DNA from 3 places in the Flindersiella endophytica genome. Region 3 is predicted to be linked to each of the others. Evidence: riboswitches for the same ligand, from Rfam matches in the RefSeq annotation. Region 3 holds a riboswitch; each other region holds the start of a gene.
What was found. Region 3 has a riboswitch for S-adenosylmethionine ahead of ACYVF6_RS07030 (aminotransferase class V-fold PLP-dependent enzyme). Riboswitches for the same ligand answer to the same signal wherever they lie in the genome.

Region 1 (9,802 bases), on a different contig from region 3:
CATCGACAGCGTCATGTCGGTGGCCACGTGGCCCGGCGAGACGTCGAACGCGGTGATCCCCCGCTCCCCCGCCGCCGCGATGATCGCGGCCGTGACGCGGACCAGCGCGGTCTTCGCCGCCCGATAGCCGCTGTAGATCACGCCGTCGGCGATCGCCACACCGCTTGTCAGGTTGACGATCCGGCCCGCGCCGCGCGACACCATCTCCGGCAGCACCGCGTGGCAGAACAGGAACGGCCCGCGCAGGTCGGTCTCGACGATCGCCCACCACTCGTCGGGATCGGCCTCCCACAACGGCACTTCGCTCGACTCGATCCGGCCGGCGTTGTTGACCAGCAGGTCGATCGGGCCGAGCTGTTCTCGCACGGCCGCCACGGCTTCTCGCACCTGCTCGCCGGACGTCACGTCGGCGGTCGCGATCGCCGCCTTCGGCCCGCACTCCGCGCGGACGCGTTCCAGCGCGTCGCCGTCACGCGCGACCAGGCCGACCGCGATCCCCTTCCGCGCAAGGCCGATCGCGATGTCACGGCCGATGCCCCGGCTCGCTCCGGTGACCAGCGCGACAGTGCTCGGTCCGGGATCGGGACTCACACCAGCTCCAAGTCGAACTCGGCGACGACGGGGTAGTGATCGGACGCCACGTCGGCCGCATCGCCGGACACGATCGCGCACGAGCTCGCCAGCTCCGCGACCGACTCGCTGCCGAGGATGTAGTCGATCCGCGCACCCGGAAAGACCTTCCGCGCGTGGCTGGCGGTCGGGATCGTGTAGGCCTGCTCGCCGGCGTGGAACCGCTGCCAGAGGTCGACGAACCCCGCACCGGTGAGGGTTGCGACCGCCCGCGTATCGACCTCGTACTCCGTGCCGGGCACCACGTGCCGGGCCCGCTGCACCGCCGGAAGCCGCTTCACCAGCTCGGCGTGGTCCGTCGACGGCGACAGGGAGTTGAGGTCGCCCATCAGCAGCACCTTCCGGTCGCTGCTGCTGGCGAAGCGCGTGAGGTACTGCGCCTCCACCACTCGCACCTCACCGCCGAACGGGCACAGGTGCGTGCCCACGATCGTGAGCGGCCCCGCCGACGTCTCGACGACGACCTCCAGCGCGGCGTGGTGGAAGTGGTCGCTGTCGGCCTCGGTCTTGCGTACCTCGCATCGCTTCGGTACGAACACGCCCACGTGGTAGCCGGTCTTCGCCGGCGCCAGGAAGCCGCGCAGGCCGGTGTCGTTCTCCAGGCGATGCAGTACGCGATGCCCGAACAGCTCGGCGTGGTTGAGCTCCTGCACCACGAGCACGTCCGGCGCCTCGGCCCGTACGACCTCGAGCACCGACTCGAGCCGGCCGTAGTCGAGGTCGTCCTGCCCGCCGTTCAGGATGTTGTACGTCATCGCCTTCATGCGGCAGTCAAACTCCCGTCACGCACCGCGCTGCGTCGCCCCGAAGCGCTGCGCGGCCAGGTCGACCGCGGCCTGCTTCGCGGTGGCGAGCTCGGCGTCGGTCAGCGTCCGGTCGGGTGCTCGGAACCGGAAGCTGAACGCCAGCGACTTCGTGCCGTCGGGGATCTGCGATCCGGTGTAGACGTCGAACAGCCGCAGTGACTCCAGCAACTCCCCCGCGCCTTCGCGGAGCGCCGCCTCGACCTCGGTGACCGGGACCTCGGCCGGCACGACCAGCGCGACGTCCTCCTTCGCGACCGGGAACGTCGAGAAGTGGGGCGCCGGGATCACCTCGGGCGCGGCCGCGATCACCGCGTCGAGGTCGAGCTCGGCCGCGCAGGTACGGGCCGGCAGCTCGAACGCCTGGCACACCTTGGGGTGCAGCTCGCCGGCGTACCCGACGACCGTGGTGCCGACGACCAGCTCGGCGCAGCGGCCGGGGTGCCACGGCGCGCGGCCACCCTGGCGGACGGCCAGCTCGACCTCGGCCGTCCGGGCCACCAGCCGGGCGGCTTCCACCGCGTCGGCCCACGAGACCGGGCGGGCGTCGCCCCACCAGCCGGCAGGAGTCCACGCGCCGGTCAGCACGACACCGAGGTGGCGCGGTTGCCTGGGCAGCGCGGCGTTCAGGCCCGCGAGCTCGTCGTCGGACGGGCGGTGGTCGACGCTCGGCCTGGGCGCGTGCGGCTGGTCGGCGCCGGGCAGGAACACCGGGCCGGACTCGAAGATCGCCAGGTCGGTCTGGCCGCGGCCGACGTTGCGCTGCGCCGCCGTGAGCAGGCCCGGCAGCAGCGTGGTGCGCAGGCCCGGCTGCTCGTCCGACAGCGGGTTGGCCAGCTCGACGGTCCGTCGCAGCGGGTCGTCCGCCGGCAGGCCGAGCCGGTCGTAGTCGGCGGTGCCGGTGAACGGGTACGCCAGCACCTCGACGTAACCGGCGCCGGCCAGCGCCAGGCCAATCCGGCGGCGCAACCGCTGCGAGACCGTCCAGCCGCGACCCGGCGGGGCGACCGGCAGCACGCTCGGCACCGCGTCGTAGCCCTCGAGCCGGATCACTTCCTCGGCGAAGTCGTTGGGGTCGGTGAGGTCGGGCCGCCAGGACGGCGGCGTCAGCGCGAGCAGGTCGCCCTCGGCCTCGACCGTGCAGCCGACGTCGCGCAGCCGCCGGGCGGCGACCTCGGCGGAGATCGGGTAGCCGGCGACCTGTGCGGCGTGGCCGGCCGCCAGGCGTACGGTCTCGCGGCCCGGCACCGATCCGACCAACGCGGCCGAGTCGATCGTGCCGCCGCCGAGCTGGGTCAGCAGCTCGGCCACACGGTAGGCGGCGTACGCCTGCAGCTGCGTGTCGACACCGCGCTCGAACCGCTTGGACGCCTCGGTCGACAGCTTGTGCCGGCGCGAGGTGCGGGCGATGCGTACGGGGTCCCAGTACGCCGCCTCGACCACGATGTCGGTCGTCCGGCTGTCGAGCTCGGTGGAGTCGCCGCCCATCACGCCACCGAGCCCGACCGGGCCGGTGTCGTCGGTGACGACCATGTCCGACCCCTCGAACGAATCAGACGCTGCGAGCTCGCGGGTGGCGCTGTCGAGCGTGACGAGCTTCTCGCCCTGCTGCGCCGCGCGTACGACGATCGGGCCGGTCAGCTTGGCACGGTCCCAGCCGTGGATCGGCTGCCCGATCTCGTACATGACGTAGTTGGTGATGTCGATCGACAGCGCCAGCGGACGCGTGCCGGCGAGCTGGATCCGGCGGCGCAGCCAGCGCGGGCTGGGCGTGTCGGGGTCGAAGCCGCTGACGCTCGTCACGGCGAACGCCGGGCAGCCGGGGTCCTCGAGGCGGACGGGGTACGGGTCGCCGAACTCGTCCAGCTGTGCACGGACCGGGTCCTTGAGCTCCACACCGAACGCGGTCGCGGCCTCGCGGGCCACGCCGCGGATCGACATGGTGTAGCCGCGGTCGGGCGTAACCGCGATGTCGAGAACGTCCTCGCGCAGGTGCAGCAGCGCCTTCGCGTCGTCGCCGGGCCGGCCCTCGTCGGGGCCGAGCACCATGATGCCGGCGTGGTCGTCGCCGAGGCCGAGCTCGCGTTCGGAGCAGATCATGCCGTCGGAGACGTGGCCGTAGGTCTTCCTCGCGGTGATCGCGAAGCCGCCCGGAAGCACGACACCGGGCAGCGCGACCACGACGAGGTCGTTCTGGGCGAAGTTGTGGGCGCCGCAGACGATGCCGCGCGGCTCGCTGCCCGCACCCACGTCGACCTGGCACCAGCGGATCGTCTTGCCGTTCTTCTGTGGCTCGTCCTGGAACTCCAGCACGCGGCCGACCGTGAGCGGGCCCTCGACGTCGGCACCGGCCTCCTCGACACCCTCGACCTCGAGACCGGCCGCGATCAGCCGGTCGGCGATCTCGCGGGCGCTGACCTCGGCGGGCAGCTCGACGAACTCCCTCAGCCAGGAGATCGGGACGCGCATCAGTTCTCCATTCCGAATGCCAAGCTGAAGCGGATGTCGCCTTCGACCATGTCGCGCATGTCCTCGATGCCGTGGCGGAACATCAGCGTGCGCTCCAGGCCCATGCCGAACGCGAAGCCGGAATAGCGCTCGGGGTCGACACCGCACGCGGTGAGCACGCGTGGGTTGACCACACCGCAGCCGCCCCACTCGATCCAGCCCTCGCTGGAGCACGTACGGCAGGGGCGGTCGGGGTTGCCGACCGACTCGCCGCGGCAGACGAAGCACTGCAGGTCGAGCTCGGCCGACGGCTCGGTGAACGGGAAGTAGTACGGACGCAGGCGCGTCGAAAGGCCCTCGCCGAACATCGCCTGGGCGAAGTGGTCGAGCGTGCCCTTGAGATGGGCCATCGTGATGCCCTCGTCGACGACCAAGCCCTCGACCTGGTGGAAGACGGGCGTGTGGGTGGCGTCCAGCTCGTCGGTGCGGTAGACGCGGCCAGGGCAGACGATGTAGATCGGCGGCTTGCGCGACAGCATGGTGCGGGCCTGGCCCGGGCTGGTGTGGGTTCTGAGGACGACGCCGGCGTCGATCGGGTCGACGAAGAAGGTGTCCATCGTGGTGCGCGCGGGGTGGTCCGGCGGGATGTTGAGCGCGTCGAAGTTGAGCCACTCGGCCTCGACCTCGGGCCCTTCGACGATCTCCCAGCCCATCGCGGCGAACACGTCGCCGACCCGCTCCTGGATCGTGGTCAGCGGATGCCGCGCGCCTTGCGGCCGTACGTCCCACGGCAGCGTGACGTCGACCGCCTCCTCGACGAGGATGCGCGACTCGCGTTCCTCCTCGAGCTGGACCTGGCGCTGCTTGAGCGCCTCGGTGACCTGCTTGCGGGCAGCGCCGATCCGCATGCCGGCGTCCTTGCGCGCCTGCGGCGGCAGCGCGCCGATCTCGCGGTTGGCGAGACCGAGCGGACTGCGGTCACCGGCGTGGGCGAGGCGAGTCTCCTTGAGCTCGGCCAGGTCCTTCGCGGCGGCGATCGCGGCCAGCGCGTCGTCCCGCATCCGCTCGACTTCGCTCGCATGGAGCGGCGTGACCTCTACCGGGTCGTAGTTGCTGTTCGGGCCAGACATCGGCAGCGGGCTTTCCCCTCATCAAGTCCTACGCGTGAAGAAGGAGTGGGGTGGGTCGGGGCGGGCGAAGCCCGCCCGGGGGCTGGAGAAAACACAGTCTAGGTATTCGAGCCCGCGCGGAGCTGCCGGGGCGCCCACGCGAAGAACGCCGCCAGCGCGGCGTCCACCAGCAGTCCGGCGATCGGCCACAGCAAGGCGAGCAGGATCGCGACGACGTAACCCGCCGGGCCGATCAGGGAGCGGCGGAGCGCGGTGCGGTCCCGGCCGCGGGCGCCCGGGACGAGCAAGTGGCCGTGCCGCACCACGTAGAGCCACATGAGCGTGATCCACGTGGCGCCCGCGCCGAGCGTGATCGTGAACAGCACGACCGCGGCGGATGCGTCGGGCTCCCCGATCCGGTCGCCGGCCACCGCGGTCGGCAGCGGCAGGAACGCGATTGTGAGCAGCAGGCCGAGATTCAGGAACAGCAGGGGCCGGTCCACTCGTTCCACCAGGTGAAACAAGGCGTGGTGGTTGACCCACAGGATGCCGATCGTGATGAAGCTGATGGCGTACGCCGTGAAACCCGGCCACTCGGCGCCCAGCCATCGTCCGATCGTTTCGTCGGCGGCCGGCCGGGCCACCTCGAGAATCAGCAGGGTCGCGGCGATCGCGATCACGCCGTCACTGAAGGCTTCCAGCCGGGATGTGGGGATGGGTGGGATGGGCGGGGTGGCTCCCCGCTCCGGCTCGGTGTCCACGGCGAGCCATCAGATCACAGCCGGCGACGCTGCGCACGTTCGATCCCGCAGCTTCCGGGAACCCCCTTGGGGATGGAGGCCGCATCATGGTGACGCTGCGTACGGAACGGCTGCTGATCCGACAGTTCCGACCGGGCGACTGGGAAGCGCTGCACGAGACGATCCGGCAGTACCAGACATCGGGCCTCGCGGCCTATGACCGGCCGTGGCCGACTGCCTCCGAGGAGATCCGGAAGGTCGTCGAGTGGTTCGCGACCGGGGAGTCGTATCTCGCGGTCTGCCTGCAGGACGGCACGTTCATCGGCTTCGTATCGCTGTCACCGTCGGGGCCGGACCTGCATCTCGGGTACGTCTTCAACTTCCGCCACCACGGACAGGGGTACGCCACGGAAGCCTGCCGGGCGGCGCTGGCACACGCGTTCACGGCACTGGGTGTGGCGCAGGTCGTCACGGCTACGGCGGAGCTCAACCACGCGTCACGGAGACTGCTGACCCGGCTCGGGCTGCGCAAGACCGGCGAACAGCGAATGGCGTACCGGACCACAACCGCCGGACGCCCCATCGAGTTCACCGGCTACACCTACGTCATCACCCGAGAGGAGTGGAAGTCCCAGCCCGGTGGGGGCTCATAGGACGCAGCGACTCCGGCTCGGGCCAGACGTAACGGAGGCAGGCCGGCGCACCGTTCAGCCTGCCCGGCACGCCACCGGGCGGCGGGACCTCGCCACGTTCGACGGAGGTGCCGCCGAGGGCCTGGTAGAAGGCCTGGGCTCGGGTGTTCTGCTCGAGCACCCACAGGTAGAGCCCCGAACCCGGCACGCTGTCGGCGACCGCCGCACCGGAGCGGCGGAGCAGCTGGGCGCCGAGGCCGCGGCGCTGGTAACGGTGGCTCACGTGCAGGTTGTCGAGCAGCGCGCCCCAGGTGGGGTCCTTGCCGAAGATGGTGTGGGCGAAGCCGACCAGCTCGCCGTTCGCTTCGGCGAGCAGGGTGTGCTGGCCGTTCGGGTCGCCGCCCGCGCCGAGCCGGTCGGCCCACACCGCGAGCCGGTCGGACACGACGTCGCCGTCGAGGAAGGCGTCGGCGTACGCGCCGCGGTAGTGGCGGCGCCAGCTGTCGGCGTGCAAGGCGGCGACGGCCGGAGCGTCGGACGGGTCGGCAAGGCGGAGCACCAAGGACTCTGACATGGGCAGACGTTCCTCTCATCGTTCCTGGCGTTGGCACCGTGCCCAGGTCATTTCTGGGCCGGGTGCCGGACCGTCGACAGGCCAGGTCCCTCGGGTCGCTCTGGATGAGGTCGTTCTGGACGAACGGAGAAGAGGCTATCCGACTTCGCTGGTGCCGGCCGCTTTGCGCTGAGCGGTCGCCGAGGCGTACAGACAGACGGCGGCCGCCGTCGCGAGGTTGAGCGACTCGGCGCGGCCATAGACGGGTACGCGCACAACCTCGTCGGCCAGGGCGCGGGTCTCGGCCGGCAGCCCCCAGGCCTCGTTGCCGAAGATCCACGCCGTCGGACCGGACAGCAGCCCGCGTTCGGCCGCTTCCATCAGGTCGATCGTGCCCGCACCATCGGCCGCCAGGATCGTCAGCCCGGCCGAGCGCAGCGCGTCCACTCCGGCGGCCGCCTGGACGTCGACCGTCACCGGGAGATGGAAGAGCGAGCCGGCAGACGCTCGTACGCACTTGGGGTTGTAGACGTCGACCGAGGCGTCGGTCAGCATGACCGCCTCCGCGCCGGCCGCGTCCGCGCAGCGGATCACCGTGCCCGCGTTGCCAGGGTCGCGGACCTGCGCGAGCACGGTCACGAGCCTCGGCGAAGCCGCCAGGATCGACGAGAGAGAGGTGTCCAGAAAGTCGCAGACCGCGACGAGCCCTTGCGGCGTCACGGTCTGCGCGAGTGCGGCGAACACCTCGCCGGAGACGAGGTTGATGGGAATCTTGGCGGCCCGGGCCGAGTCGGCCAGGTCGGTGTAGCGCTCCAGCGCCGGCCGGGTCGCGAAGATCTCGCGAACGGTGCCGGGCAGTCCGAGCGCCTCACCGACGGCCTGTGGGCCTTCCGCCAAGAACCTCCGGCCCCGCGCACGAAATGCGCGCTTCGCGAGCCGCCGGGCCGCCATCACCTTGCCGGTGCGCGGATCGGTCAGCTCCAGACCCAAGAGACTTCGGCCGTAGGATTCGCCTGGCACGCGACGCCTGGCATCCGGCCTGGCTGCGTTGTCGTCGCTCACCGGAGGCCGCTCCTGGTTCCTCCTCCGCCTTGCCAGCCCGGCGCCAGCCGCCACGTGCCTAACCGGCGACTCCTACGGCCGAAGTCTCTGGTTCTCTGATGCGAAGTCAGGCCGCAGCCTCCGCCTCGGCCGGAAGGGCCTGCTTGGCCACCTCGACCAGGGCGGTGAACGCCGCGGCGTCGTTGACGGCCAGCTCGGCGAGGATCTTGCGATCGACCTCGACGCCGGCGGCCTTCAGACCCTGAATGAACCGGTTGTACGTGATGCCGTTCTGGCGAGCCGCGGCGTTGATCCGGGTGATCCACAGCCGGCGGAAGTCGCCCTTGCGGGCGCGGCGGTCACGATAGGCGTAAACGAGGGAGTGGGTGACCTGCTCCTTCGCCTTGCGGTAGAGGCGCGAACGCTGGCCGCGGTAACCCTTGGCCTTGTCGAGGACCTCGCGGCGCTTCTTGTGGGCGTTCACTGCCCGCTTCACGCGTGCCACTGGCGGACTCCTTGCTGGTGTTCGTCATGCTTCGCCGCCTGCGGAAGCATGATCAAGTTCTCGAACGGGGACGACAGCGATAGCTCTAGCGAGCGAGCAGCCTGTTGATCTTCGGGGCGTCAGCCTTGGACACCTGAGCCGGCTGACCGAGCCGACGCTTGCGCTTGGCCGCCTTGTGCTCGTTCAGGTGGCCGGTGCCCCTCTGCTTGTAGATCAGCTTGCCCTTGGCGGTCACACGAAAGCGCTTCTTCGCGCCGCTGTGGGTCTTCATCTTTGGCATCTGCTCGGGTTCCTTCTCGCCGTACCTGTTTGCGCCCAGTGGGCTTGCCTGCCCGCGTCGTTCGCGGTCCTTGCCATCTTTTGTTGTGATGCGCGCAGGGCGCGACCGGGCACGCCCAACCGCGAGGTCGGGCGCGACCCACAGCTGCAGTGCGCCTCGGCGCTGACCGCGTGTCAGCCGGCGTTGGCACCGGACGTAGCCGGTGCCTGCGCCTGCGTAGCCTGCTCGCCGTCGTCCGGTGCAGGGCTGTCCGCCACGTCGGGCGCCGAGTCGGTCGTGGCGCTCGAGCCGTTGCTCGCCGCCTCCGTCTCCGCGTCCGGTGCCGTGTGTGTGCGGTGGCCCTCGGTCCGTTCGGCACGCTCGGCCTGGCGCTCTGCTTCACGCTCGGCCGCCCGCTGTGCCTTCTCGGCCTGAACCTCTGCCTTGGCTTCGGACTTACGTTTGTGGGGCGTCAGCACCATGATCATGTTGCGGCCGTCCTGACGCGGCGCCGACTCGACGTAGCCGAGGTCGGCGACGTCTTCCGACAGCCGCTGCAGCATCCGGAAGCCCAGTTCGGGCCGGGACTGCTCGCGTCCGCGGAACATGATCGTGATCTTGACCTTGTCGCCCTGGCGAAGGAACCGTACGACGTGACCCTTCTTGGTGTCGTAGTCGTGCTGGTCGATCTTCGGCCGGAGCTTCATTTCCTTGATCTGCGTTTGGGCCTGGTTGCGTCGCGCTTCCCTGGCCTTCTGCGCAGTCTCGTACTTGAACTTGCCATAGTCCATGAGCTTGCAGACCGGCGGCCGCGCGGTGGGAGCGACCTCGACGAGATCGAGGTCTGACTCCTGAGCCAGGCGGAGCGCATCATCGATGCGCACGATGCCGACCTGTTCGCCGTTCGGTCCGACGAGCCTAACCTCGGGCACCCGGATTCGCTCGTTGACGCGAAGCTCTGTGGCGATGACGATCCTCCTGTCGATCCTTACAATGTGTTCCCCGCTCCGCGGGACTGCGGAGCACCTTTCCCGTAAGTGGGAACACGAAAAAGGCTTCCGCCGTTCCTTTGGAACCCTTGC
Region 2 (9,802 bases), 320 kb from region 3:
CAGGTCCAGCTTCTCGAACGCGGTCGTGCTGGCCTGCAGCAGAGCGACGCCACCACCGGCGACGATGCCCTCCTCGACGGCAGCCTTGGCCGCGCGCACGGCGTCCTCGATGCGGTGCTTGCGCTCCTTCAGCTCGACCTCGGTGGCCGCGCCGACCTTGATCACCGCGACGCCGCCGGCCAGCTTGGCCAGCCGCTCCTGCAGCTTCTCGCGGTCGTAGTCGGAGTCGCTCTTGTCGATCTCGGTGCGGATCTGGTTGGTCCGCCCCGCGATCTCGTCAGCGTCACCGGAGCCGTCGACGATGGTCGTCTCATCCTTGGTCACGACGACCCGGCGGGCGCTGCCCAGCAGGTCGAGCGTGGCGTTCTCGAGCTTGAGGCCGACGTCCTCGGAGATCACCTGGCCACCGGTCAGGATGGCGATGTCGCCGAGCATGGCCTTACGGCGGTCGCCGAAGCCGGGCGCCTTCACCGCGACGGACTTGAACGTGCCGCGGATCTTGTTGACGATCAGCGTCGCCAGCGCCTCACCCTCGACGTCCTCGGCGATGATCAGCAGCGGCTTGCCCGACTGCATGACCTTCTCCAGGACCGGCAGCAGGTCCTTGACCGCCGAGATCTTGCTGTTGACCACGAGGATGTAGGGGTCGTCGAGGACGGCCTCCATCTGCTCGGAGTCGGTGACGAAGTAAGGAGCGATGTAACCTTTGTCGAAGCGCATGCCCTCGGTGAGCTCGAGCTCGAGACCGAAGGTGTTGCTCTCCTCGACGGTGATGACGCCTTCCTTGCCAACCTTGTCCATCGCCTCGGCGATGATCTCGCCGACGCTGGTGTCGCCGCCCGCGGAGATCTCGGCGACCGAGGCGATCTGCTCCTTGGTCTCGACATCCTTGGCGGCCAGAGCCAGCTGCTCGGACACGGCGGCGACCGCCGCCTCGATGCCGCGCTTCAGGCTCATCGGGTTGGCGCCGGCGGCAACGTTACGCAGACCCTCGCGCACCAGTGCCTGGGCGAGAACGGTCGCGGTGGTCGTGCCGTCACCGGCCACGTCATCGGTCTTGGTGGCAACTTCCTTGACGAGCGCGGCCCCGGTCTTCTCCCACGGGTCCTCGAGCTCGATCTCCTTCGCAATGGAAACGCCGTCGTTGGTGATCGTCGGCGCGCCCCACTTTTTCTCGAGGACGACGTTGCGGCCCTTCGGACCGAGCGTCACCTTCACGGCGTCGGCGAGGGCGTTCATGCCCCGCTCGAGACCGCGCCGGGCGTCCTCGTCGAACGCAATGATCTTGGGCATCTAGCTAGATCCTCCCAATCGGGTGGATTTGGTGTGGCCGGCTCGACGCCCGCGACGGACGGCGCCCACTCCTTCGAGCGCCTCGTCGAACCAACCGGAACGGTTGTCACTCGCGACCTTCGAGTGCTAACACGTGTTTAGCACTCGACCGGTGAGAGTGCAAGCCGAAAGCCACCCCTGAGGCGTCGCGCCGCACATACGACGAGGGTCCGGATGGCCTGGGAACCATCCGGACCCTCGTTCGGCCCGTAGTCCAACTAGCGGGATACCGCTTTCTCGCGGTCAATCACGCGGGACGGACGTTGTGTGCCTCGAGGCCCTTCGGCCCCTCGACCACGTCGAACTCGACGGCCTGGCCGTCGTTGAGCGACTTGTATCCGTCCATCACGATCTTCGACCAGTGGCAGAACACATCGTTGCCACCCTCGACGGCGATGAACCCGTAGCCCTTCTCGGCGTTGAACCACTTCACAGTGCCCTGCGTCATGACCTCTCCTCAAGGCCGATCGGGTGTCAGACCCGCTCCCTTTCAGCGGGTCCGGGTCGTGCTTCTGCCGCACCCGTCCCCAAGGGGAGGTGTTGCGATCACCCGCGCGGTCGTCGCCCCCCGTGGTCGAACGGCACCGCGCGGTCATGCCGACCGCCCCCGACCTTAACTGTTTTGGATGCTTCTGTGGAGGGGTTGCCATGATCATTTCGTCCGAGTACGGACCGAGTGGCCTGGGTTGATTACCGTACGTGCGCGAACGTGCGAGGTGTTCAGCCCGCAGTAGTCGAGTTGTGTTTTCGCGGCTCCAAGCCCAATGCCACAAGGCCATACGCGTCGGTAACTCACTGCGAACAGTTCAGATGCTGAAATGCCTGTAACCCCGTCGAAACCGATCTATAACGCCGAGGCGCCGAACGGTTCGAGCCAGTCGTACGACACCGTTTCAGTGCCTGCTCCAGCACCCGTACACCACTGCGTCGGCGCGGTCGTCCGCAGCCAGTCGACGGGCTCCAGGCCGCCCGCGTCGCCGCCGGAGAGCGCGAGCCGGACCGCGGCACGCAGGTCGGCGTCGACCTCCGGCGTACGTGAAGCCGGGTCGACCGAGACGAACAACGCCGTGCCCGAGCGCGCCACCAGGTCGAGGAACTGCCGGTTCTTGGCCCACGGCGTCTGCGGCGTGCACGGCACACAGTCGGCGTCCACAGCGAAGAACGAGCCGTGCTGCGCCAGCCGGAACGCCAGCGTGTTGACGCCCATCCGCCGCGTGCGCTCCCACTCGCGGCCGGAGGTGTCGTCACCGGTGCGCTGCACCTCGACCAGCCCTGCCGCCAGGTGCCCGACGGTGTTGCAGCCGATCACCACCGCGGATCCCGCCGCCGAGCGGATCGTGCGGTAGAGGCCGAGCAGGATCTCCGCGTTGGTCAGGCTCCGATCGGCGTACGACCAGCCGGGCTCGGTCATCGCGAGACCCATGTCCGGGCCCCAGCGCGCGAACATGTCGTAGGTCGAGAAGTCGTGCTTGACCAGCTCGAAGCCCCAGCCCACCAGGCGGGAGACGTCCTGGCCGATCGTCTCGAGGTTGCCGGCGAGCGTGAGATCCAGGGGCTTCTCGCGGACGCTGCACGGTCCGGAGCGCAGCCGCGCCGGGTCGTCGACGAACGAGAGCGCCGCCGGCCGCATCCAGATGCCCGGCCGCGCGCCGCGCTCGGCGACCGCGGCGGCGAGACCCGGCAGATCGTCGAACAGCCCCGGCACGCCCTGCGTCCACGGGCCGCCCGGGCACACGCCGCCCTCGCTCCAGCCGGCGTCGACCACGCAGTACGGCCGGACGGCATGCCCGTCGGCGTACTCCACGATCGTGTCGGCGTCGCGGATCACCTGCTCGGGACCGAAGTCGACACCGTAGGCGTAGTACCAGTTGTTGCACCCGACCACGGGATCGCCGACCGGCAAGGGATCGGAGCACATGGCGGCGTTCAGCGCGCGCTGTGTGTCGTACGGATGCTCGCCGTCGACGCTCACGACCGTCGCGGCGGCGAGCGTCCGGTCGCCCAGCAGGACGGGCGATCCGCCGTTTCGTACGTCCAGCCACAAGGAGAACCCGGCCTCGTCGACCGTCCACGCGCAGAACGTCGACGGCCGTACCCGCACGCCCACGCCGCGGGTCGAGCCGGCCGCCGCGTCGTGCACGAGAAAGCTCCACGGCAGCACGCGTTCCGGCTGTACGTGCCGCCACTGCAGGTCGCCGTACGAACGTTCCCAGGCGTCGCCCAGGATCAGCGCACCCTCCGGCGGCGGAGCCGACCAGCGCAGGACGACCCGCGACAACGGGCCGGAGGACGCGAGCGCGATCTCCAGCCCGGAATCGCCCGCGGACAAGGCGATCTCGGTCGCACCGGCTGTGAAACGGTCGCCATCCCGCCGGGCAGCGCGCAGCACATCACCGGCGTCCTCGACCACGAACGCCGCGTCGGGAAACCGCACTCAGCCGCCCGCGACCGCGGGGATCACCGAGACCTGCGTGCCGTCGGGCGTCGGCGTCTCCAGGCCGGACGCGAACCGCACGTCCTCCTCACCGACGTAGACGTTGACGAATCGGCGCAGCTTGCCGGCGTCGTCGAGTACGCGTGCCCGGATGCCCGGGTGCTCCTTCTCCAGCGATTCGAGCACCTCGGCCAGCGTTACACCCTCGGCGGTCACCTCGGAGGCACCGCCGGTGTAGGTGCGCAGGATCGTCGGGATCCGGACCTGGACGCTCATGCCAAACCTGCCTTCGTGAACTCTTCGTACGTCGGACGAATGGTGGCCGTGGGGCCGACCGAGCCGGAGATCGCGTCGAGCGTCTTCAACCCGTCGCCGGAGTTGATGATCACGGTCTCGGCCTCCGGGTCGAGCTGCCCGGTCTCGACCAGCTTCTTCAGCGTCGCGACGGTAACACCGCCGGCGGTCTCGCCGAAGATGCCTTCGGTCCTGGCCAGCAGCTGGATGCCCTCGACCACCTCGGCGTCGCTGACGTCCTCGACCGTGCCACCGGTGCGGCGGCAGACGTCGAGGACGTAGGGCCCGTCGGCCGGGTTGCCGATCGCCAGCGACTTCGCGACCGTGTCGGGCTTCACCGGAGCCACGACGTCGTGGCCCGCGCGGAACGCCTGCGCGACCGGCGAGCAGCCCGTGGCCTGCGCGCCGAAAATCTTGTACGGAGTCTCGTCGATCAGGCCGAGCTCGCTGAGCTCCCGCAGGCCCTTGTCGATCTTCACCAGCTGGGCGCCGGACGCGATCGGGACGACGACCTGCTGCGGCGCGCGCCAGCCGAGCTGCTCGGCGATCTCGTAGCCGAGCGTCTTGGAGCCCTCGGCGTAGTAGGGCCGCACGTTGACGTTGACGAACGCCCAGGACTCTTCCTCACCGGCGATCTCGCTCGCGAGCCGGTTGACGTCGTCGTAGGTGCCCTCGATCGCCACGAGCGTGCCACCGTAGATCGCCGAGGCCAGCACCTTGGGCTGCTCGAGGTTGCTGGGGATCATCACGACGCTGCGGATGCCGGCGCGGGCGGCGGCCGCGGCGGTGGCGTTGGCGAGGTTGCCGGTGGACGGGCAGGCGAGCACCTGGAAGCCGAGCTCGCGGGCCGCGGTCAGCGCGACGGCGACCACGCGGTCCTTGAACGAGTGGGTGGGGTTGCCGGAGTCGTCCTTGATCCACAGCTTCGAAAGGCCGAGCTCGGCGGCCAGCCGGTCGGCCTTGACGAGCCGGGTGAAGCCGGGCTCGGTGTTCGGGAACGTCGCGACGTCGGCGGGAACGGGCAGCAAGGGCTGGTAGCGCCAGATGTTACGCGGGCCGGCCTCGATCTGCTCGCGGGTGATCTTCGGGTAGTCGTAGGCGACTTCGAGCGGACCGAAGCACTCCGTACAGGCGTAGTGCGGGCCGAGCGTCGTGGTCGCGCCGCACTCGCGGCAGCGGAGCTCGGTGGCATTGCCGAACGCGCCCTCGCGCGGGGTGAACTGGCTGGGCAGCGTCTGGCCGCCGGAAACTGTCTCGGCGTAAGTGGTTGTCATGCGAGGCCTTCCCCTCATCTCTCCCGACGGGGATCTCCCGTGACGGGCCGGAGTTGGCACCGTGCCGCCGCGGGCCTCGCAAAGACGCGAGTGACGCACGCGGGCGGCTGGCCGGTTGCCGGGGCTTCATAGGGCCGGTCCCTCTGCCCCTCTGGATGAGTTGCTTATTCAGTTGTGGGGCGCCGGTTGTGGTCCAGCACCTCAACGACATTAGCTGACGCATCTCATATGTCGTTATGCGCGCCCGGTATCCGAGACAGCGATGTCACCCACTGGTCATGGCGAGCAGCGGCTCGTGGTCGTGGCGGGCCTGTCGTAGACAATTTACAGTCGGCTCACGGTTGGCTTGCCCTCGCGTGGCGGTCCACACCAAATCCTGGATACCATCCGCGGAATGCAAGCCTCGTCGGCCGTGATGCTGCCAGTTCGGGCAGCCGGGCTCCTGGGACGCTACTGGGCGCCACTGATCTTCTGGTTCGCGCTCGGCTACATCGTGCACGACTTGGTCCTGCGCGGTTCGGCCTGGCTGTCCTACCGCAACGTCTGGCTCGGCTTCGGCGGCCTGTCGGTCAGCGTGCTGGTCATGCTGGCCGCGACCATCCTGATGTTCCAGTCGATGCGTCCCGGCCTCACGATGCTCCGGAACAAGGACGGCGAGGTGCCGAACCCCGCGGAGGCCCTCGAGCCGACCGGCCGGCGCCCGATGGTCGACGCGATCGCCGAGAGCATCCTGCCGTTCCTGGTGTTCTACGGCGCCTGGGGACTCTTCACCGAGGAAGTCCAGATGTGGGGCCGGCAGGCGGTCAACCAGGACCTCACCCAGGGCATGGACGTGATGTCCGAGCTCGGTGCGGCCACCGGCGCCCGCGCACTGATCCCACTGCTGATCGCCGTCGGGTCGTGGCTCGTCCGCGCGTTGTTCGAGACGATCTACAACCGGCGTGGCGGACGGCTGCTCGGCCTGGTGACGGCGTTCTTCGAGGCCAACTTCATGTTCTTCAGCGTGTTCACGGTCTACGCGCTGATCTCCAACTGGTTCGCCTGGCTCGCGGGACGGATGTTCTGGGCGAACGCCGAGCGGGGCATCGTCGACATGATCGCGCAACTGGTCGGGCTGGTGCCGGGACTGTCCTTGGAGAAGCTGGGACAGGCGTGGGCGTGGCTCACGCAGTGGAACGCCGAGCTCTCCGACGACTTCCTGCAGCCGCTGCTGTGGCTCACGATCGCGGGCGCCGTCTACGGCTTCGAGATGGCCCGGGACGAGCAGCTGTTCACGCGGCTCTCGCAGCGGACCGGCCGGCTGGCGGAGCTGTTCACCCGTGAGTGGCGCGACAAGTGGACACCGCTGGTCAACGGCATCCGGCTGATCTTCCGGGCAGGCCTGCTGTTCTACCTCACGTTCTGCCTGCTCTACCTGCTGACCGGCGTGCTCTCCGGCTGGATCGCGATCGGCGTGAAGTACCTCATCGGGCCGCATCCGTGGAGCTGGTGGTGGCCGTGGCTCGGGCCGGTCGACCTGCTGGAGCAGGGCATCCACGAGGTCCTGCGGATCGCGCTGCTGGCGGCGGCGTTCGGCATGGCGCTCGAGCGCGGTGTGGCGCGGAGCCAGGCGAAGGGAAAGCGGCGGGCGTACAAGCCTGCTGTGACCGCCAAGGACGCCGAAAACCCGGCGGCGCCGGTGCCGGCCGGTGTGGGCACCGGTGGATCGGGAACGCCCGCCGCGCGGCCCGGTGGAGGTGGCGCCCCGGCCGGCGGACCTGCCCGGCCCGGTGGCGTTGCCGGAAACCCTTGGCCGGGTGAACGTCCACCGGGTGGAGGCGGACGGCCTGCCCGGCCCGACGCGCAACCACGGCCCCAGGGCGGCGGCGCCGATGGCGGCCCAGCCGGCGGTACGAGCGGCTGGCCGGGCCGGCCCTGATGCCTGGGTAACGGCCGCCGGCAGGGCCGCTGCTTGCGTGGCTAGCGGGTGAACTCGAGCACGCCCTCCGTGCCCAGCTTCACCTGGGCCCGGATCTCGCCCGCCGCGTCCTTCGGGACGACGAAGGCCGCCTTCACCGTCTGGGTCTGGCCCGCGGGAATCGGCACCTCCTCGTACTCCCCCTTCTTGCGCGCACACGAGTCGGCCGCCAGCGCGTCCCACAGCCGGGGCTGATTGTCGACAGCCTGGAACCTGCAGTACTGGATCGCCTTGCCGTCCTTGGCCGTCCGGGGCGTCACCTCGATCGTCGCCATCACCAGGCGCGTTCCCCGCGGCAGCTTCCCCAACAGCTCCTTGGGCGCCGCGTCGATCTCCATCTTCGTCAGCTTCCAGGTCGCACCCTTGTAGGTGCCCGACCCGCCCTTGGACACCACCACGGCCGGCTTGGCGTACTCGCCGTTCAGGATGTTGTCCTTGGCCTCGACCCAGTACTCGAACCCAACGATCAGAGGCAGCAGAACAACCAGCATCAGCATGTACGGCCAGTGCCGCTGCCGGCGTGGCCGCTTCGGCTTGGCCGGCTGCAGGTCGGACTGCTCCGGCGGCGCCTGGCGTAGTGGCTGGCCGGCCTGTGGGTACGGCTGCCTGCCGGGATACGGCTGACCCGGACCTGGCCGGCCGGGATACGGGCCCTGCTGTCCGGGGTAGCCGGGTTGCCCTGGGTGCGGCTGCCGACCTGGGTACGGCTGTGCCGGTTGGCCGGGCTGTCCCGGTTGGCCGGGCTGACCCGGTTGGCCGGGCTGTCCGGGGTGGTACGGCGGGCGGTCCTGCCGCGGCGGTTCGTGCATCAGCCGTACCTCACCTTGGGCAGCCTGATCTGCTTCGGGGACTTCTTCAGCAGCTCGGCGGCCTTCGCGTCGTCGAGCCCCAGGTCGACGAGAGCGGCCGGGCCGAGCCGGATGTCTTCGGTCACGCTTCGGCCGAGGCGAAGCTTCGCGCCCGCGAGCCGGTCCGCCGGCAGCTCGAACACCAGCATGCCCCGGCGGGCGATGCCCGGCTGGATCTGGTCCTCGGTGATCACGCCACCGGTGAACCGGTCGGACGCGCGGTACTCGTAGCCGCCACCGGTTTCGAGCCTCGCGTCGTCGTACGCCACCGGACGCCAGTCGCCGACGATCGTGGCGTCGATCACCAGGAAGATGTCCTTGGTGACCTGGCCTCCGTTCGAGCCGAACGTGTCAGCGCTCGTCAGCGTCTTCGTGGTCTGGACCTTGTGCACCGTCAGCTCGAACCCGCCGGTGTCGACGGTCTCGCCGAGCTTCCCGCGCGTGATGATCTGCGCGACCTGCTGGTTGCTGGTGGGCGCGAACCGCCCGGCGGCCAGGATCCCGGCGATCAGTACGAGCCCGAGCAGGATCCACAGGAGACGCTTCACTTGGGCGCCTCCAGCACGGTCATGTCGACCCTCGCCGCCACCGTGTCGTCGATGGACGGGCGCCAGTCGAAGCTCGGGTCGAGGAAGCCCGCGGAGTATTCCCAGGTGAGGAACGAGACCTCGACATGCGACGGCCACTTCTGCTGCTTGGGGAGGGCGTAGACGACGAGCACGCGCCGCGGCATGCCCGGGTGCAGCTGGGCGAACTGGCGGTCCTTCTCATAGACCACGCCGCTGCGGTACTGCACGGACTTGGAGTCGATGCCCTTCACGACGAACCCGTCGGGATACTTCAACCGCATGCTCTGCTGCAGCTCGGAGTTGAACCGTTCGCTTTCCTTGGCTGTCACCGTCGCTTCGAGCTCGACGGCGAGGAAGCGGCCCTTGTCGGCCCACTTGGGGTTCTGCGTCGGGTCGACGTCGTAGCGCCAGACCCGGAGCGGCTTGATGTCGAAGCGCTTCGTGTCGATCGTGTCACCGGCCCGGGCCAACGGTGGCTGCTGCACCGGCGCCGGCCGGAACCCGCCGAACGCCGCGACCAGCGCGAGCCCGAGGGCGAGCTCGAGCACGATCACGCCGGCGACGATCAGACGGCGCACGCGAAGGGAACGCCGGGCGTTCTCCCGCGGTGGCGACGGCCGTGCAGTCGTTTGGGACACGCCGACGGATATTACGGGGAATCGGCCCGGGATGGTACGCCGGAGGGATCCTGGTGGGGTGCGGTATGCGGTGCGGTCGATCGTCAACGTGGTGAATCTCGCCACGCCACTCGGCCTGCTCGCCGGGCTGGCCGGCCGGGCGAGGTTCAGCCTGGGCCCACGCGGCCTGATCCTGGCCACCTCGCACCGCCTGCCGTATCCACCGAACGCCGCGTTCACGATCGGCAACGTGATCGTGACGCGCTACAGCCGCGAGCAGCTGGATCGCCGCCCGCGGCTGCTGGCGCACGAGGAACGACACGTCTGGCAGTACGTCTGCTGCCTCGGCCTGCCGATGATCGTGCTCTATTTCCTCGCCTGTGGCTGGTCGTGGCTACGGGTGCGCGACGTCGCCACCCGGAACGTCTTCGAGCGCCTCGCGGGTCTCGTCGACGGCGGATATGCCGGCGGTATCCC
Region 3 (9,802 bases):
CAGCCGGCAGCCGTTCACGGGTGACAACGAGGGACCCGTGAGCGTCTACCGGCCGCAGCCGAGCAGGTTTGGCGGGGATCAGCCCAGCTTGGCGAGGAAGTCGAGCATGCGGCCGATCGCCTGCCTGGCCGCCACCTCGTCGTAGGACGGCAGCGACGAGTCGAGGAACAGGTGCTTGTCGCCGGGGTAGAGGAACAGCTCGCCGTTGTCGCCGGCCTGCTGCACCAGCTCGCGGGCCGCGTCGAGGTCGCCCTCGCCGGCGAAGCTGGGGTCGTTGTCCATGCCGTGCACCTGGACGGGAACGCCCGCCGGCCACGACTCGCCGAACTCCGACACCGTGATCGCGGCCTCGAGCAGCAGGGCACCTTTGGCGCCGGCGCGGGTCTGGGCGAGCATCTGGCCGGGTACGCAGCCGAGCGAGATGCCCGCGTAGACGAGCTCCGCCGGCAGCCCTTCCACGGCGGCCGCGCCACGTTCGGCGACCGTGCCGAAGCCGATCTCCCGCACGTAGCCGATGCCGTCGTCGATGGTGGGGAACGTACGCCCCTCGAACAAGTCAGGGACGTGGACGGTGTGGCCCGCCGCGCGGAACTCGTCGGCGAGGGTCTCCACGCCCTTGCTGAGCCCCAGAACGTGATGGAAGAGCACAAGCTCGGCCATGGTCAGTCTCCGTACTGATCGGGTAATGATCCAAACTTTTGGAACGTTCGGCGATGATAGACCAAACCGCTGGCGCGGATCAATAGCGCGGTGGGAACAGCCATTCGAACGCGGCATGACATTTGCCGACGTACGCCGCAACACCCGTGGTCAGGCCGTGCGCCAGATCCTCGAACACCGAGCAGCGCGCGTAGAACTCCGCCCGGGCGCGCACCCGGTCCGATCCGTACGCCGCGAAAGCTGCGGCAAGAGCGCTCGGTCCGAGGTCGCGGTGGACCAGGCCGAAGTCGCGGGCGGGATCGGTCAGGCCGGCGTCGGTCCAGTCGATGACGCCGGTCACCGCCAGCGAGGCAGGATCGACCAGGACATGCTCGATGCCCAGGTCGTTGTGCGAGAACACCAGCTCGGCGGCCGGCTCGGGCGCCGGTGACTGCAGGAACACCTCGATCCGCGGCCGGAACTCCGCCGGTACGTGGTGGGCGACGGCCGCGTAGTGCTCGCGAGCCTCGGCCAGCCACTCCGAGGGCGGCCAGTCGTCGACCTCGACGAGCTCACGTACAGACGCCTCCGGAACGCCGTGCAGCGCGGCCAGGAACCCACCGAGCGTGGTGCCCAGCCGGGACGCCGCCGCCTGCCGGTCGGCCGGCGGAACCAACAGCAACGGCATGCCCGGCAGCTTCGGATACGCCAGCCAGCCCTGCTCCGCGTCGACGGACTCGATCGCCGGAACGGTGAGCGGCGACCACGCCGCCACCGCCGCCAGCAGATGCGCCTCGCGGCGTACCTGCGCGGCTCGTTCGACCGGATCGGCGAGCTTGGAGTACCGCACGACCAAGCCGTCGGCCGTCTCGTACGCCGTGTTGTCCAGCCCGGAGCCGAGTGGCCGCATCTCGCCGGAGTCAGCCGAGCCAGCCGGGCCGGACCAGGCCGGCCTCGTACGCGAACACCACCAACTGCGCCCGGTCGCGCGCGTTCAGCTTGATCATCGCCCGTGAGACGTGGGTCTTCGCGGTCGCCGGGCTGACGACCAGCTTCTCTGCGATCTCGTCGTTGGTCAGCCCCTGCCCGACCAGCGCGACCACCTCGCGCTCGCGTTCGGTCAGGTGCGCGAGGTCGGGCAGGTGCCCCGGATCCTTCGCCCGGCTGGCGAACTCCGCGATCAGCCGCCGGGTCACTCCAGGAGACAGCAACGCGTCGCCACCCGCGACCGCCCGGACGCCGCGCAGCAGCTCGACCGGCTCGGTGTCCTTCACCAGGAAGCCGCTCGCACCGATCCGCAGCGCCTCGAAGACGTACTCGTCGAGCTCGAACGTCGTCAGGATCACCACCCGAACGCCGGCGAGCTTCGGGTTGGCGACGATCTGCTTGGTGGCTTCCAACCCGTCCAGGTCGGGCATGCGGATGTCCATCAGGACGACGTCCGGCTCCAGCCGGGTGACCAGCGTCACCGCTTCGGTGCCGTCGTTGGCCTCTCCGACCACCTCGATGTCGGGCTCGGCGGCCAGCAGTGCGCTGAACCCGGCCCGGACCAGCGCCTGGTCATCGGCGAGTACGACCCGGATCATCTAATCCTCCAAGGGAATCTCGGCCCGCACCCGGAAGCCGCCGCCCGGTGCCTGCCCAACCGTCAGCTCGCCGGAAAGCGCGCTGACCCGCTCTCGCATGCCCTTCAATCCGCTACCACCGTTGGCGATCGCGTCCAGGTCGGCACCCTGGCCCGCATCGGAGACCTCTACCGTAAACAAGTCCGGTGTGAACCTGAGCCGCACCGTCGCACCGGACGCGCCGGAGTGCTTCAGCACGTTCGTCAGTGCTTCCTGGATGATCCGGTAGGCCGCGACGTCCACGCCCGGCGGCAGCGGCACTCGTTCGCCCTCGGACCGCACCCGGACGTCGAGTCCCGCGAGCTTCGTACGTTCGACCAGCTCGTCCAGCCGCGCGAGTCCGGGTGTGGGGTGCCGTGGCTCGCCATGGTCGACCTGCCGCAGCACGCCGAGCACCGAACGCAGCTCGACCAGCGCTTCCTTGCTGGCGCCCTTGATCGCGGTCAGCGCCGTCCGCGCCTGCTCCGGCTGCTTGTCCATCAGATGCAGCGCGACGCCGGCCTGCACGTTGATCAGCGAGATGTTGTGGGCCACGACGTCGTGCAGCTCGCGGGCGATCCGCAGGCGTTCCTCGGAGACCTTTCCGAGATCCTCGGCCTCCTTGCGGCGACGGTTCTCACGTACCCAGTCGTCGCGAACCCGCAGCACCTCCGCCGCGATCAGGATCACCAGCGCCCAGCCGCCCACGATCAGCACGTCGGTCGACGCCGGCGCGTCCCTGGTTCCGAGCAGCCACCCGAACAGCCAGTGCCCGCCGACCAGGAAGATCATGGCCGACCAGGCGGCCAGCCGGTACCGCTGCCGGATCGTCTCGAACGCCGCCACGATCGGGGGGATGATGATGAAGCCGTACGGATAGGTCAGCAACAGGTAGACCAGCGCGACGCCGGCCGTCCAGAACATGACCGGCACCGGCCAGCGCCGGCGCAACACGAGCCCGGCCGGCGCGAGGATCAGCAGCGCGATCCCGAGCGCGTCGATGGGCGCCCGGTCCGGCTGCCGGCCGGATGCGCCGACAGCCGCCAGCACGCCGACCACGGCCAGCACGAGGGCCAGCTTCCACGCCGGCTCCCAGCTCAGGAACTTCTGCCACATCGCTCTCACGTCTGGCAGATTAGGCGAGCGACGGCGGCCACCGCATCGGCTGTGGGTGTACTCCTCGGCTACGTCGCGGAGAGTACGGCCTGCTCGAGCCCTTTCAGCAGCTCTTCCGGCGGCACCGATCCAGGCTCCCGACCCTCCCTCGCCAGCTGGTTGGCGAGTTGCCGGGCGTACTCGTTGGCCGGTGCCGGCACGCCGTGCAGCCGGCCGAGCAGCACGATCTCGCCGTTGAGGTAGTCGGCCTCGATCGAGCCCGTGCCGCGCGCCAGGCTCTGCCACGACGAGCTGCCCGACCGCTTGCTGCCGTTGCTGCTCGGCGGGATCTGCAGAATGTCGCCCCGCCTGGCCCGGTCCTCCTCGACGGACGTGAACGCGATCCCGGCGGCGCTCAGCACCGCCTCGCCCTCGGCGCGAAGCTGCGTACGGGCGTCGCCGTAGTTGCCCCGGCCGGCCGCGGCGTCGAGCGCGTTGGAGAGGTTCATCAGCAGCTTGTTGTACTTCCACCGCATGATGTCCGGCCGCGGCTCGGACACGCAGCGCGCACTCTCGAACGCTGTTGCGATCTCCCGCGCGGTGTCGTCGACGCCCTCGGGGTAGCGGCCGATGTCGAGGATCGCGGCCACCGGAGCCGCACTGCCCTCCACCACACCCGGCTCGAGGTGGGTGGCGGGGAACATCACGCAGACGCCGTAGACGTTCTCGAACATGCGAAGCGCCATCCGCTCGTTGGCGACGGCGTTCTGCACGCAGACGATCGGAGTCGCCGGATCGGCGACGGCGGCCAGCTCGCGCAGTGCGGCCTCGGTATCCATGCTCTTCATCGCGAGCAGGACGACGTCATCCTGGCCGAGCCCGTCGATCTCGCGCGGGCTCGCGACCGCAGGGATCCGTAGCGTGCGCTCGCCGTCTGGCATCACCAGCCGCAAGCCGCCTGCCCGGATCGCGGCGAGGTGAGCGCCACGCGCGATCAAGACGACGTCGTGCCCGGCCTCGTGGAGCAGGCCGCCGAGAACGCCACCGATCGCGCCGGCGCCGTAGACGATGAAACGTTTGCCAGAAGTCTTAGCCACGGCGTTCGAGGCTAGCCGCCCACGGTGAGGATCCGCACCTTTCCGAGGGAGCCGGACGCGGGCAGGTCCTCGGCCAAGAGCGGACGGTCACCGATGAGCTCGCGAAGGTCGCGCTCGGCCGGCTGGTCGTGGCCGCGCTCGAACAGGACGAAGGTCAGCCCGGCGATCGACCGGCGCTGCTCGGCGCGCGCGAAGCTCGTCGTCCCGCAACCGGAGTACCAGCCGATCTCCGGTTGATAGCTCGTCACCACGACACAGGGCCGGCGCAGGTGTTCCGCGACTGCGACGAGCGAGCGCCGGTCGCCGGTTACGGCGGCGAGCGCATGGTCCCGGACGTGGAGGTAGGCGAACGGCAGCTGAGCCAGTGCCACCACTGTGACGGCGGCCAGCGCTACCCGAGAACGGCCGGCGATCGCGTCGGCGCCGAGCAGGATCAGGGCGATCACCGAGAAGTACACGAATCGCGGTTCGCCGTGTCCGACCAGGCCGAGCAGCACGATGCCCAACACCGCGGACAGGCCGAGGAACGCCTTCCAGCGTTCGTGCCGCCCGGCGATCGCCGCGATCAGCCCGATCGCCATCAGCACCGCGCCCAGCACGCCAGCCAGGCCGGAAGGGAAGTTCGTGACGTAGAAGACCAGCCCGTCGCCGAAATAGACCTGGTTGGCGGACGCGCCGGCGTCCGCGAGCAGGCCCCACGGCCTGCCGGTCAGCCAGGTCGCGTAGGCGAAGTGCGGTACCAGTCCGGCGACGAACACGCCGGTAGCCAGCACAAGCCGCCGCTTGTCAGCGAGCCAGACCTTGGGACCCCACACCACCAGCGCGGCGAGAGCGATCGCGAGCAAGCCGGCCGTCGCGCCATACCGCAGGTAGAACGTCGCGAGCGCGACGACTGCCAGCGCGATCAGCCGGCGGCGGATCACCAGATAGGCGCAGGCGAACAGGAGCCCGGCCGCGCCGATGTCGCTCAGGAACTCGGGCACGCGGCGGAGGAACGGTGCCGCCGTCAGCACAACCAGGACGACAGCGGACGCGCGCCAGTACGTTGTCAACCGTGCCGCGACGACGTAGGTGATCGCGAGCGTCAGCAGAACGAGCAGCAGGCCCACCGCTCGGAGGGCTCCGACGCTGTCATGGATCGTGAGCGCCACCGCACCGAGGGCGGGTACGCCCGGCGCACGGCGTGGATCCCACTGTGCGGCCGGCAGATCGGTCAGCCAGGACCGTGCCTTGGCGGCGTAGACCGACTCGTCGTGTCCGAGAAACGGCTCAGCCCCCTGCAGTCCGTACCAGAGCAGGAACGCCATGCCGAGCAGGGCAAGCAACGGAAGTACACGGCGGTAAGGCACGCCGGACAGCATGGCGGCTCCCGGTGAACAGGTGGTGGCTACGGCTCCACGTGCACGCGGCGGTCGATGCCGGTGCCGTAGTCCGGGTCGCGGCCGGGGACGTGGATCTCGTGGCTGGTCGCCGTCGCGCGATAGAGCCCGAACTCCGTGTCACTGCTCAGCTCCTCCGGCCGGTACGCCCGGGCACCCCCTGGCTTGAGGTTGGCGAACGCCTCCGCACATGCATCTGGAAGCTCGTCGTCCGGCACGATCTCCGCAGTCGCGCCGACGTAGACCGCGCGCCCTTCGCCCACCGGCGCCGTCGAGTTGAAGATCACGAGCGCGATCGCGGGACGCTCGGCGACGTTCACCGAGTGGTGCGCGGCCGGCGAGGAGATCCAGTAGAACCTGCGGTAGTCGCCGTGGGTGAAGTACACCGGAGAGACGCGTGGCTGGTTGTCCGGATCGATGGTGCCGAGCGTCATGTAGAAGTTGCCGTCGATGACCTGCCGGGCCCGCTCGTTCAGTTCCTCGGAAATCGAATCGTCCATATTCCGGAATGCCTTCTCAATCTGTGAGATACGGATTGTACGAGCCTGACGGTCGTGTCCTATCGTGGTTCGCGGTCATGAGCGCCAGCGTCAAGCCCCGGCTTGCTGGCCGGCAACCCTCCTCCGCGGTGGGGTGCTCCGGGTGAGGACCAGGCCGACGTCCACACCGGCGCCGGCAAGCGCGGAGAAGGGGATCTTCACCATGACGGCCTTGGATGTACGTGCCGAGGAGTGTACGGCCGAACGGTTCCTCCAGCTGGTGGAAAACCACGACACGACGGCTGAGCCGACCGGCCCGGACCAGCCGCTGCTGCCGATCGTCGGAGCCGACACGCTCGTTCCGCTCGTGACCGGCGAGCGCCGGACCTACGCCAACCTCGACTACGCGGCCAGCGCGCCTTGCCTGCAACAGGTTTCCGACCACGTGCAGGAGGTGCTGCCGTACTACGCGAGCGTGCACCGCGGCGCCGGCTACAACTCGCAGGTCAGCACTGCCCTGTACGAAGGCGCCCGCGAGGTCGTCGCGGACTTCCTGGACGCGCGTGAGGACGACGTGGTCGTGTTCACCCGCAACACCACCGACTCGCTGAACCTGCTCGCGGGCTGCGTACCCGGCGACGTCCTGTACCTCGACATCGAGCACCACGCGAACCTGCTGCCCTGGCAGCGCCACGGCTCGCAGCGCTGTGTGCTGGCCAGCACGACCCAGCAGGGCACGCTGGTGGCCTTGCGGGCCGAACTGGTCGCCCGCCCACCCGCGCTGGTGGCGATCACCGGCGCCTCGAACGTTACCGGCGAGGTGCTGCCGATCCGCGAGATCGCCAGGCTGGCGCACTCGTTCGGCGCCCGCGTGGTGCTGGACGCCGCCCAACTCGCGCCGCACCGCCGGATCTCGATCCGCGACCTCGACGTCGACTACGTGGCGTTCTCCGGGCACAAGCTGTACGCCCCGCTGGGCAGCGGTGTGCTCGTCGGCCGGCGCGACTGGCTGGACGAGGCGCCCGCGTACCTCGCCGGTGGTGGGGCTGTGCGCGAGGTTCGGCCTCCGAACGACTCTGTGCGGACCACGTGGGCGGCGGCACCGCAGCGGCACGAGGGCGGCACACCGAACGTGCTGGGCGCCGCGGCGCTGGCGCGGGCCTGTCAGGCGCTGGCCGCGCTGCCCGAGCGAGCGCTCGAGGAGCACGAGGCGGCGCTGCGGTCACGGCTGGTCGACGGGCTGAGCTCGATCGAGGGTGTCCAACTGCACCAGATCTGGCGCGACAGCCCGGACGCGATCGGTGTGGTGGCGTTCGGCGTCGACGGGTACGCGCCCGGCCAGGTCGCGGCATACCTCTCGGCCGAGCACGGCGTCGGCGTCCGCGACGGCAAGTTCTGCGCGCACCCGCTGCTGTCCAGGCTCGGGCTGCGCGAAGGTGCCGTGCGGGCGAGCTTCGGCGTCGGGTCGACGGTCTCGGATGTGGACCGCATCGTCACAGGCGTGCGGGAGCTGGTGAGCCACGGTCCGGCGTGGACGTACGCGATCGTCGACGGCCGCTGGTCGCCGTCGCCGGATCCGCGGCCGCGGCCGGAGTGGCTGGCTCCTGGCGCCGCGTCTCCCGCGGCGGGCAGCTCCCCTTGCGAGGCGGCGGGCTGATGCCTGTCCTCCAGGAGTTCTGGATCGGTCGCCGCGGCGACCAGTTCGACGAGCGGTGTATCCCCACCGCCGGCTGATCGGCTGAGCGTTTTCTCCAGGTCGTGAGCCGGCGGTGCCAGGCGTTAATTCCTATCAAACCGCTCGAATTTATGGAGTAATCGTGAAGACAGTCGACCTCGTCCAGCGGCTCGCAGCCGACCTCGACCTCTGGCAACCGCTCATCCAGTACGGGCACGGCGAGGAGCGGTGGTACCACCAACTCGACGTCGACCCGAGGCACGACGTCTGGCTGATCAGCTGGCTGCCCGGCCAGGGCACCGGCCTGCACGACCACGGCGAGGCGCAGGGCGCGTTCGCCGTCGTCCAGGGCGCTCTGACCGAGACGACCGTCCACCGCCGGCGCTCGTCCGAGCACGTCGATCTCGTCCGGCGGCGATTCACGGCTGGTAAGCGGCGCGCGTTCGGGTACGACCACATCCACGACGTCGCCAACCTCGGGCTGGAACCCGCGGTCAGCATCCACGCGTACGCTCCCGAGCTCACGGCGATGACGAAGTACGAACTTGATGGGCAGGTGTTGCGAGTGCTGTCGTCGGAACGAGCTGGAGTGAACTGGTGAACAGCTCGAACAAGTCCCGCACGATCGACGAGTTGCTGGACCTCGCACGCGGCCGGCTGCGGCGGCTGAGCCCACGGCAGGCGTGGGAGGCCTGGCACAACGACGGTGGTGTCCTCGTCGACACCCGGCCTGCCGCGCAACGGGCAGAAGAGGGTGAGGTGCCGGGCGCGTTGCTGGTCGAGCGCAACCATCTCGAGTGGCGCTTCGACCCGAAGTCGGACGCGCGCCTGCCCGAGGCCGTCGACCACGACGTGCAGGTGATCGTGCTGTGCTCGGAGGGCTACGCCTCCAGCCTGGCGGCGGCATCGCTCCAGGACCTCGGCCTGCACCAGGCGACCGATGTGGTCGGCGGGTTCCGGGCCTGGCACGCCGACGGCCTGCCGTCGACGAAGTAGCTCGGGCGGCCGACCTGCTGCTCGTCGACCTTTTGAGCAGGTCGGCGTCCGCCACCAACTCCGGAGGGTTCTGGGTTGACTGCGTGGCGCACTCGGCTGGGACAGGACATCGACCTGGCCGGATTGGGCAAGTGAGGTTAGCCTTAACTTGGTCGTACGCCAGCAACGGAGCCGGTGTGCGACCCCTTTGTGGCACCAGCCGAAGGACCCTCCAGATGACCTCACCCGCCGGGGTGCGCACGCCGTCGCCCGACGCGGTGGACGGTGTACCCCAGGACCTCGGCACCGGCAGGCGTCGGCCGCCGGGTCCGGCGTACCGCGTGTTCGGTCCCCGGCGCGGGCTCGGCCTCGTCCTGTGTCTCGTCGTCCTCGGCTTCCTGGTCCTGCTCAGCCTCGCCGTCGGTTCCAAGCAGATCCCGCTGCACACGGTGCTCGACGCGCTGTTCCACTACAACCCGGACGCGCACGACCACATCGTCGTCCACGAGTTGCGGATCCCGCGCACGTTGCTCGGCATCGGTGTCGGGATCGCGCTCGGGGTCGCGGGCGCGCTGATGCAGGCGCTCACCCGTAACCCGCTGGCCGATCCGGGCCTGCTCGGCGTCAACGCCGGCGCCGCCGCAGCGGTCGTCGTCGCGATCGCGTACCTCGGGATCAGCAGCCTCACGGGCTACGTCTGGTTCGCGTTCGCCGGTGCCGCGCTGGCCTCCGGAGCGGTCTACCTCCTGGGCTCCCGCGGCCGCAGCGGCGCCGCACCGGTGAGGCTCGCGCTGGCCGGCATGGCGATCGGCGCCGCGCTGACCGCGTTCGTCTCCGGCATCACACTGACCAACACCGA

Region 1: another riboswitch for S-adenosylmethionine. It lies ahead of ACYVF6_RS45645 (GNAT family N-acetyltransferase); the one in region 3 lies ahead of ACYVF6_RS07030 (aminotransferase class V-fold PLP-dependent enzyme).
Region 2: another riboswitch for S-adenosylmethionine. It lies ahead of thrC (threonine synthase); the one in region 3 lies ahead of ACYVF6_RS07030 (aminotransferase class V-fold PLP-dependent enzyme).

The regions. Positions count from the first base shown of each region.
Region 1 is NZ_BAAGYY010000044.1:160,810-170,611, reverse strand. It holds gene ACYVF6_RS45675 (SDR family NAD(P)-dependent oxidoreductase) at 1-591, opposite strand, end outside; gene ACYVF6_RS45670 (endonuclease/exonuclease/phosphatase family protein) at 588-1,394, opposite strand; gene pheT (phenylalanine--tRNA ligase subunit beta) at 1,413-3,902, opposite strand; gene pheS (phenylalanine--tRNA ligase subunit alpha) at 3,902-5,011, opposite strand; gene ACYVF6_RS45655 (TMEM175 family protein) at 5,110-5,751, opposite strand; gene ACYVF6_RS45650 (GNAT family N-acetyltransferase) at 5,838-6,383, shown strand; gene ACYVF6_RS45645 (GNAT family N-acetyltransferase) at 6,340-6,936, opposite strand; SAM riboswitch class I at 6,949-7,047, opposite strand; gene ACYVF6_RS45640 (TrmH family RNA methyltransferase) at 7,072-7,977, opposite strand; gene rplT (50S ribosomal protein L20) at 8,084-8,461, opposite strand; gene rpmI (large ribosomal subunit protein bL35) at 8,547-8,741, opposite strand; gene infC (translation initiation factor IF-3) at 8,915-9,652, opposite strand.
Region 2 is NZ_BAAGYY010000009.1:39,241-49,042, forward strand. It holds gene groL (chaperonin GroEL) at 1-1,293, opposite strand, end outside; gene ACYVF6_RS05505 (cold-shock protein) at 1,580-1,780, opposite strand; gene ACYVF6_RS05510 (alpha-amylase family protein) at 2,177-3,766, opposite strand; gene ACYVF6_RS05515 (ubiquitin family protein) at 3,767-4,042, opposite strand; gene thrC (threonine synthase) at 4,039-5,334, opposite strand; SAM riboswitch class I at 5,346-5,496, opposite strand; gene ACYVF6_RS05525 (hypothetical protein) at 5,729-7,252, shown strand; gene ACYVF6_RS05530 (hypothetical protein) at 7,294-8,100, opposite strand; gene ACYVF6_RS05535 (DUF4352 domain-containing protein) at 8,100-8,687, opposite strand; gene ACYVF6_RS05540 (hypothetical protein) at 8,684-9,346, opposite strand; gene ACYVF6_RS05545 (serine hydrolase domain-containing protein) at 9,720-9,802, opposite strand, start outside.
Region 3 is NZ_BAAGYY010000009.1:355,673-365,474, forward strand. It holds gene ACYVF6_RS06995 (dienelactone hydrolase family protein) at 79-660, opposite strand; gene ACYVF6_RS07000 (phosphotransferase family protein) at 740-1,549, opposite strand; gene ACYVF6_RS07005 (transcriptional regulator) at 1,560-2,225, opposite strand; gene ACYVF6_RS07010 (sensor histidine kinase) at 2,226-3,359, opposite strand; gene ACYVF6_RS07015 (ketopantoate reductase family protein) at 3,428-4,435, opposite strand; gene ACYVF6_RS07020 (hypothetical protein) at 4,447-5,784, opposite strand; gene ACYVF6_RS07025 (pyridoxamine 5'-phosphate oxidase family protein) at 5,823-6,314, opposite strand; SAM riboswitch class IV at 6,388-6,502, shown strand; gene ACYVF6_RS07030 (aminotransferase class V-fold PLP-dependent enzyme) at 6,517-7,950, shown strand; gene ACYVF6_RS07035 (cysteine dioxygenase) at 8,111-8,569, shown strand; gene ACYVF6_RS07040 (rhodanese-like domain-containing protein) at 8,566-8,964, shown strand; gene ACYVF6_RS07045 (FecCD family ABC transporter permease) at 9,180-9,802, shown strand, end outside.